DNA from 2 places in the Streptosporangium sp. NPDC048047 genome. Region 2 is predicted to be linked to the other one. Evidence: predicted binding sites of a transcription regulator. Region 2 holds the regulator's gene; the other holds the start of a gene.
What was found. Region 2 encodes LexA, which represses DNA repair genes until DNA is damaged. Its sites were predicted from a motif close to TCGAACANNTGTTCGA; they were not measured.
Positions count from the first base shown of each region.

Region 1: a site for LexA is predicted at 1,247-1,262, ahead of ruvC (crossover junction endodeoxyribonuclease RuvC). Genes of this name have one in related genera too.

Region 1 is NZ_JBEZNH010000013.1:166,420-170,769, forward strand. It holds gene AB0D67_RS14720 (GNAT family N-acetyltransferase) at 1-1,128, shown strand, start outside; gene ruvC (crossover junction endodeoxyribonuclease RuvC) at 1,296-1,889, shown strand; gene ruvA (Holliday junction branch migration protein RuvA) at 1,886-2,506, shown strand; gene ruvB (Holliday junction branch migration DNA helicase RuvB) at 2,520-3,581, shown strand; gene yajC (preprotein translocase subunit YajC) at 3,810-4,184, shown strand; gene secD (protein translocase subunit SecD) at 4,230-4,350, shown strand, end outside.
Region 2 is NZ_JBEZNH010000043.1:63,144-67,493, reverse strand. It holds gene AB0D67_RS28965 (epoxide hydrolase family protein) at 1-673, opposite strand, end outside; gene AB0D67_RS28960 (YafY family protein) at 735-1,766, shown strand; gene lexA (transcriptional repressor LexA) at 1,897-2,601, opposite strand; gene AB0D67_RS28950 (hypothetical protein) at 2,812-3,087, shown strand; gene nrdR (transcriptional regulator NrdR) at 3,516-3,977, shown strand; gene AB0D67_RS28940 (vitamin B12-dependent ribonucleotide reductase) at 4,078-4,350, shown strand, end outside.

The DNA.
Region 1 (4,350 bases), on a different contig from region 2:
CTCGACGCGGCGCTGGACAACCGCGTCCGGGCCTTCGGGCCCGTCCCGGAGGGCGAGGCGGAGCCCTGGCGGCGCGGCGTCCTGCCCGCCGTGGAGGAGGGCAGATACCTCGGCGCCTTCGACGGCGCCCGCCTCGTCGCCACGACCCGCATCGAGGACTTCACCCAGTGGTGGCACGGCAGGCCGCTGCCCATGGGCGGCATCGCCTCGGTCACCGTCGCCCCCGAGGACCGGGGCCGCGGCGTCGGACGGATGATCATGCGGGCCGCCCTGGACCGCTGCGCCGCGCTGGGGCTGCCGGTCTCGGCGCTGTACCCCGCCACCACCCGCATCTACCGCTCGCTCGGCTGGGAGCACGCCGGAGCCCTGCACCGGGCCGTGCTGCCCACCGAGGGGCTGCGCTCGATCCGCACGACCGGCGACGTCCCGCTCCGCCGTACCGGCCCCGGGGACGCCCGCGCGCTGGGCGAGGTCATCGGGCGCGTCCACGCCGCCACCCGCGCCTCCGGGCCGGTCCGCCGGAGCGAGGCGGACGTGCGCCGGTGGCTGGAGAGCACCCGCGACTTCGTCTACCTGGCCGAGGACGGCTTCGTGGCCTACGGCTGGGACGGCCCCGACATCTCGGTCAGCCACCTGCTCGCCGGCTCGGAGGCCACGGCCAGGGCGCTGTGGGCGCTGGTCGGCTCCTCGTCCTCCGTCGCCAAGAAGGTCCGCGCGGCCGTCGCCCCCGACGACCCGGTGTTCTGGCTGCTCGGCGAGCGGGTGAACGACGAGGTCGCGCAGAGCCGCTGGATGTTCCGCGTGGTGGACCCGGCGGCGGCCGTCGCCGGGCGCGGGTTCCCGGCGGGCGTCACCCTCGACGTCGTGGTCCACGTCGACGACCCCGAGCGGCCCGCCTCCTCCGGCCCCTGGCACCTGGCGGTCTCCGGCGGCTCCGGTACGGCCCAGCCCGCCGGGACCATCCCGGGGACGGCTCCCGCTCTCACCGCCGGGGGCCTCTCCGCGCTGTTCGCGGGCGTGCCGGCCGCCACCCTGCGCCGCGCGGGCCTCCTCACCGGGCCGGCGGACGCCGACGACGCCCTCGACGCCGCCTTCCACGCCCGGCCGTACATGACCGACTCGTTCTGAACGCGCCGGCCACGGGACGGAACGATCATGGTTTCGAACGCCCGGAGACCCGTCCCGGGGGCGGCGCGGGCGGTTCGATGGCCGTGCGCGCCCTGCCCGCAGACGGTAGAGTCGGGCACCGAACAGGTGTTCGGCGAGCGGAAGGCGTGCCGGTGCGGTTGCCCGAACTGCGGGTGATGGGGGTCGATCCGGGGCTGACCCGGTGCGGGCTCGGAGCGGTCGAGGGGCGCCCCGGGGCGCCGCTCCGCCTGGTCAAGGTCGGGGTGGTGCGCACCCCCGCCGACGACGAGATCGGGGCCCGGCTGGTGGCGATCGAGGCCGGCATCGAGCGCTGGCTCGACGAGATCGAGCCGGACGCGGTGGCCGTGGAGCGCGTCTTCGCCCAGCACAACCTGCGCACCGTCATGGGCACCGCCCAGGCGTCGGCGGTGGCGATCCTGTGCGCCTCCCGCCGGGGACTGCCGGTGGCGCTGCACACCCCGTCGGAGGTCAAGGCCGCGATCACCGGCAGCGGCACGGCCGACAAGCGCCAGGTCGGCACCATGGTGACCAGGCTGCTGCGGCTCGACGCCATGCCCAAGCCCGCCGACGCCGCCGACGCGCTCGCCCTGGCCATCTGCCACGTCTGGCGGGGCGGCGCCCAGAACAGACTGGCCGAGGCGGCCGCGCGGGCCACCGGCGCGGGCGGCGGGGTCACCGCCGCCGCGTACTTCCGCGGGCGGGGCAGGCCCGCCGGATACTCGAGAGGAACGACGAAGTGATCGCCTCGGTGCGAGGACGGGTGGCCGCGATCGCCCCCGACGGAGCGGTGGTCGAGGTCGGCGGCGTCGGCGTGCTGGTGCACTGCACGCCCGGCACGCTGGCGGCGCTGCGCGTGGGGGAGGAGGCCCGGCTGGCCACCTCGCTGGTGGTGCGCGAGGAGTCCCTCACGCTGTACGGCTTCGCCGACGACGACGAGCGCAGGATCTTCGAGCTGCTCCAGGCGGCCAGCGGGGTCGGCCCGAAGGTCGCGCTGGCGATGCTCGCCGTGCACACGCCCAACGCGCTGCGGATGGCCGTGGCCGCCGCCGACGTCAAGGCGCTGACCCGGGTCCCCGGGGTGGGCCCCAAGGGCGCCCAGCGGATCATCGTCGACCTCAAGGACAAGCTCGGCACCCCCGAGGAGGCCGTCAGCGCCGCCCTCAACGGCGGCCCGGCCGTCCCCGCCTGGCGCGAGCAGGTCCACTCCGGCCTGGTCGGGCTGGGATACTCGGCCAAGGACGCCGACGAGGCCGTCGCGCTCGTCGCGCCCCAGGCCGACGCCGAGACGGCCCAGGGCCGCGCGCCCCAGGTGGCGGCGCTGCTCAAGGCCGCGCTGCGCGTGCTGAGCGTGCGGTGAGGGGGGAGACGCCGTGAGCTTCGAGCGGGAACTCGTCTCGGCCGACGCCGAGGGCGACGAGCGGCTGGTCGAGGCCGCGCTGCGGCCCAAGCGGCTGGAGGAGTTCATCGGCCAGGCGCGGGTGCGCGAGCAGCTGTCGCTGGTGCTGCAGAGCGCGCTGCGGCGCAACCGGCCGCCCGACCACGTGCTGATGAGCGGCGGCCCCGGTCTCGGAAAGACCACCCTCGCCATGATCATCGCCACCGAGCTGTCGGCCCCCATCCGGATCACCTCCGGGCCGGCGCTGGAGCGGGCCGGTGACCTCGCGGCCATCCTCTCCACATTGTCGGAGGGCGAGGTGCTGTTCATCGATGAGATCCACCGGATGGCCCGCCCCGCCGAGGAGATGCTCTACCTCGCGATGGAGGACTTCCGGGTGGACATCGTGGTGGGCAAGGGGCCCGGGGCCACCGCGATCCCGCTGGAGGTCGCCCCGTTCACCCTGGTCGGCGCCACCACCCGGGCCGGCCTGCTGCCCGCGCCGCTGCGCGACCGGTTCGGGTTCGTCGCCCACATGGACTTCTACGACGCCGGTGAGCTGGAGCTGGTGCTGCACCGCTCGGCGGCGCTGCTCGGCCTGGAGCTGCCCGGCGACGCCGCCCGCGAGATCGCCGGGCGCTCCCGCGGCACGCCCCGCATCGCCAACCGCCTGCTGCGCCGGGTCCGCGACTTCGCGGAGGTGCGGTCCGACGGCGTCGTCACCCGCGACGTCGCCGCGGCGGCGCTGAACCTCTACGAGGTCGACGCCGAGGGGCTCGACCGGCTCGACCGGGCGGTCCTCACCGCGCTGCTGGGCAAGTTCGGCGGCGGCCCGGTCGGCCTGTCCACCCTCGCGGTCGCGGTCGGCGAGGAGCCCGAGACGGTCGAGGTGGTGGCCGAGCCGTTCCTGGTGCGCCAGGGCCTGCTGGCCCGCACTCCCCGCGGCCGGGTGGCGACCGCCGCGGCATGGCTCCACCTGGGGCTCGTCCCGCCGCCGGACGCCTTCGGCGCCCCGCCGGCGTCCGCCGATCTCGGGGATGACCCGGGCTCGATGTGACGTTGGGATTGCAGAGGGAAACTCCGCGGGGTCAATCACAGATCGATGACAACGATATCGAAATGGGAACTTCCTTCGGAGCCCGTTCGTGGGTTCGTTGCCGCGCTCCTAACAGCTCGCCTAAACTCCGTGGCTTGGCTGGCTGTGTAGGCTGACGTGCTGAGCGGCGTGCCCGTTATACGACGTCCGGCGCCACGCCGGTCATTTCTGAGCGTAAGGAGCGGCCCCATGGGCGGCAGCAGCGGTTACTCAAGCCTCATCATGATCGCGTTGATGGTCGTGGTGTTCTACTTCCTGCTCATCCGGCCGCAGCGCAAGCGGCAGCAGGAGCAGGCCCAGATGCAGAACTCCCTGGCCCCGGGAGCCCGCGTCATGACGACGACCGGCCTGTTCGCGACCGTCACGGCCATCGACGCCGACGACGTGATCCTGGAGGTCGCCCCCGGCGTCGAGACCCGGTGGGTCAAGGCCGCGATCGGCCGCGTCCTGACCCCGGTCGACGACACCGCCTCCGATGACGTCGAGTCCGCGGGCGTCGTGGAGGACAATGAGGTGGAGACCGTTCAGCCGAAGAGCGACAACCAGGACTCGCAGCAGAAGTGAGCAGGCTCGCCATCCATCCCCTATAGCCGAAAGAACTGACGACCAGTGGCCCGACCGACCAGCGGCCAGAGCAAGCCGGGGCGCATGCTCCTGGCGCTTCTGGCACTCATTCTCGCCATGGGCGGGGTGATGGCCCTCAACAAGGCGTTCACCCCCGAGTATGGCC
Region 2 (4,350 bases):
GGGCGCGGTCCGCCTCGCCGAGCCCCTCCAGTTCGTCCGGCCGGCCGGAGGGGAAGGTGAGCAGGTAGTTCACGTGTACCCCGATGACATGCTCGGCGTCGATCAACCCCAGCTCGCGGGAGACGCCCCAGCCCCAGTCGCCGCCCTGCGCGCCGTAGCGGTCGTAACCCAGCCGGGCCATCAGCGTCGCCCACGTCCGGGCGATCCGGTTCAGCGTCCAGCCGGCCTCGTTGAGCGGCGCGGAGAACCCGTACCCGGGCAGGGACGGGATGACCAGATGGAACGCGTCGGCTGGATCCCCGCCGTGCGCACGCGGATCGGTCAGCGGGCCGATGACGTCGTGGAACTCCAGCACCGAGCCGGGCCAGCCGTGCGTGAGGATCAGCGGTACGGCGTCCGGCTCGGGTGAACGCACGTGCAGGAAGTGGATGTCCTGGCCGTCGACGGTGGTGACGAACTGCGGGTGGACGTTGAGCCGGGCCTCGTGCTCACGCCAGTCGTAGCCGGTCGCCCAGTACTCCACCAGCTCCCTGAGGTCGTCGGTCGGCACGCCCCGCTCGGGGCCGGTACCGGGGACCTGCGGGGCGAAGCGGGTACGGCGCAGCCGCTCGCGCAGGTCGTCCAGGTCGCTCTGGGGAATCTCGACGCGGAAGGGACGGATCTCGTGGCTCATGGAAGGACTGTTTCATCCATTGTGGCAAGCTATTTGCCGCGATGACCGGCATCCTGAGGAAATGCTGGAAACCTCGGCGCGCCTGCTCCGCCTCCTGTCGCTTCTGCAGAGCCGTACGGAATGGAGCGGCGCCGAACTGGCCGACCGGCTGGAGGTCAGCCCGCGCACGGTCCGCTACGACATCGGCAAACTGCGCGACCTCGGTTATCCGGTGCGCGCCTCCCCCGGCGTGGCCGGCGGCTACCGGCTCGGCGCCGGCGCCGAGCTGCCGCCGCTGCTTCTCGACGACGAGGAGGCCGTGGCGGTCGCGGTGAGCCTGCGCACAGCCGCCGGGGGCACCGTCGCGGGCATCGAGGAGACCGCCGTACGCGCGCTGGCCAAGCTGGAGCAGGTGCTTCCGTCCCGGCTGCGACGCCGGGTGGGCGCGCTGCACGATCACACCGTCGCGCTCTCCCCGGGCGGCCCGGTCGTGCCGGCGGAGACCCTCGTCGTGCTCACGGCGGCCTGCCGCGACCGGCACCGGCTGCGTTTCGACTACCGCGCCCACGACGGCACCGCCACCGTGCGCGACGTCGAGCCCTACCGGCTGGTGCACACCGGCCACCGGTGGTACCTGCTGGCATGGGACGTCCGGCGTGACGACTGGCGGGTCTTCCGCGCCGACCGGATCACCCCGCGTACCCCGCAGGGTCCCCGGTTCTCCCCGCGGGAGGCGCCGCCGGCGGAGTCGGTCCGTCAAGGGGTGGACACCGCCCTGTTCCGGTGCCGGGCCCGGGTCACGGTGCACGCCCCCGCCGGCCTGATGGCCGCCCGCGTCCCGGCGTCGGTCCTGGTGGAGCCGGTCGACGAGCACACGTGCGTCGTCCACGCGGTCGCCGACACCCCGTACCGGCTCGCCCTGCACATCCTGATGCTGGAAGCCGACTTCGAGGTCGGCGGCCCGCCGGAACTGCTCCACGCCCTCCGCGAGATCGGCCTGCGCTGCGGCGGGGCGGGTGCCGAGGGGGCTACGCCACGGGAGCGGCGGCCCCCGGCCACGCGGACGCCGGGCGTGGAGGAGGCCGGGGGGCCGACGGAGGGCGCCGGGCGGTGAGGCGGCCCGGGAGGGTGGCGGGCACCGAAGGGCCGGCGGAGGGCACCGGGCGGTGAGGCGGCCCGGGAAGACGGAGACGGAAAGGAGCGGGCCCCGGTGGAGACCGGGGCCCGCTCCTCCAGGGAAGGGTCTAAAGCTTGCGCAGCACCGCGACGACCTTGCCCAGGACGGTCGCCTCGTCGCCGGGGATCGGGTCGTAGTTCGGGTTGTGCGGGACCAGCCAGACGTGGCCGCCCTTGCGCTTGAAGGTCTTCACCGTGGCCTCGCCGTCGATCATCGCGGCGACCACGTCGCCGTTGTCGGCCACGGGCTGCTGGCGGACGACGACCCAGTCGCCGTCGGCGATGGCGGCCTCGATCATCGAGTCGCCGGCCACCTGGAGCAGGAAGAGCGTGCCCTCGCCGACGAGCTGCTTGGGCAGCGCGAAGACGTCCTCGACGCTCTCCTCGGCGAGGATCGGGCCGCCCGCGGCGATCCGGCCGACGAGCGGGACATAGGCCGCGGTGGGGCGGCTGACGCCCTCCTGGGCGGCGTCCGGGTCCACCCACAGCACCGGCTCGCCGGGGAGGCGCACCTCGAGCGCGCGGGGACGGTGCGGGTCGCGGCGCAGATAGCCCTTGCGCTGCAACGCCGTCAGCTGGTGCGACACGCTGGAGGTGCTGGTTAGCTGCACCGCCTCGCCGATCTCCCGCATGGACGGCGGGTAGCCGCGCTGCTGCACCGAGTCGCGGATCACCTCGAGGATCTTCCGCTGCCTGGGGGTGAGGCCGAGGGAGTCACGTCTGCGCACCGCCAGGTCGTTGACGGCCGAACCGTTCTCGTCGTGCTCGCTCATGCGATCTCCTTGCCTCCCGGTCTGCATTGCCCGTGTCGCCCACAGCGACCGTACCGCCGTCGAAGATCATGTTCAAACAACTGTTCGAGTCTTCCTCGAAATGACCGACGGCGTGGTGTACAACATCGTACGGGAGTTCGATCGACATCGTGTTCGATTCGCCGATCTTTCCTCGACGTGTGTTCGACCAGGTCGGAGGGGGTGGTCAATATGAAGGCGACCGCGGCGGAGATGGCGGCGCCACGATCCCGGCGGCGGCCCGGCCGCAGGCCCGGGCCGCCGGGGAACGTCCGATACCCTGGTGCGCCGGTCCGGCTCACCAGGCGGGGCAGGGCCGTCGTGCTGGCGGTCCTCACCCTCGCCACCCTGGGGGCGCTGTGGCTCGGTCCCCGCATCGACGCGACCCTCGGGGTCGGCTATCCGGGGTGCGCCGACTCCTCGTCGGTCCCGGCCCGCGACGCCGGGCCCCGGCAGGCGGCGCCGTGATCACCGTGACGGCGCGTCCCGGCGGATGACCGCGCGTCCCGGCGGCCGGCGTCCCGGCCGCCGGGACGCGGCGGCCTCGGGGTGCGGCCTCGGGGTGCGGCGGCTTCGCGGGTGTGAGGGCCGAAAGGGGCGCCGGGGGTGTTACCGCCGTGACCGCCGGGGCAGGAGAGGGCGACACGCCGGGTCGGCGCGCTGATCAGCGACTTCGGCGCGCGGGGCCCGGCTGACTTGCGTTCATGGTCGGACCCTCCTACCGTTGGACCACAACATCTAGTGGCTCCACCGGTGAACTTCACCATAGATTGTGTTTTCGTTACCGCATTTCGACCCTTGGAAGACGTGCGCGCGCGCCCCTGCCATGGGGTTTGCGGGAAACACGAGGCGAAACACAGGGCGCGGGCCACCTGCAGGCCAAGGAGGCGACCCGCGTGCACTGTCCGTTCTGTCGTCACCCGGACACGCGGGTCATCGACAGCCGGTCCACCGACGACGGCGGCGCCATCCGCCGCAGGCGCACGTGCCCCGAATGCGGCCGCAGGTTCACCACGCAGGAGACCGTCCTGCTCATGGTCAGCAAGCGCAGCGGGGTCACCGAGCCGTTCTTCCGGGACAAGGTGATCGCCGGAGTGCGGCGGGCGTGCCAGGGGCGTCCGGTGAGCGAGGACTCCCTCGCCCAGCTGGGCCAGCGGGTGGAGGAGAGCATCCGCGCGACGGGAGCGGCCGAGATCGCCGCCCCCGAGGTGGGGCTGGCGATCCTGGGCCCGCTGCGCGAGCTGGACGAGGTGGCGTACCTCCGGTTCGCCTCCGTCTACCGCGGCTTCGAGACCCTGGCCGACTTCGAGGCCGAGATCGAGCAGTTGCGCGCGGAACGCTCCGCCAAGCAGGACTGAAACTGAATCCGAACCCCGGGCGCCGGGGGCCAGAGCGGCGCGTTGATGTGGTCCGACTCGTGGGTTCCGCGAAAAGGCGGGGCCCCGGAAGGGGGAAGTCATGACGGAGACGGTCAGCGGTACGGCCGCGGGCGGGGGCAGGCGGCTGCGCAAGGGGCTGAAGATGAAGCGCATCTTCACCACCCCCGGAGTGCATCCCTACGACGAGGTGTCCTGGGAACGCCGTGACGTCGTCATGACCAACTGGCGGGACGGCTCGATCAACTTCGAGCAGCGGGGCGTGGAGTTCCCCGAGTCCTGGTCGGTCAACGCCGCCAACATCGTGACCACCAAGTACTTCCGCGGCGCGGTCGGCACCCCGCAGCGCGAGTGG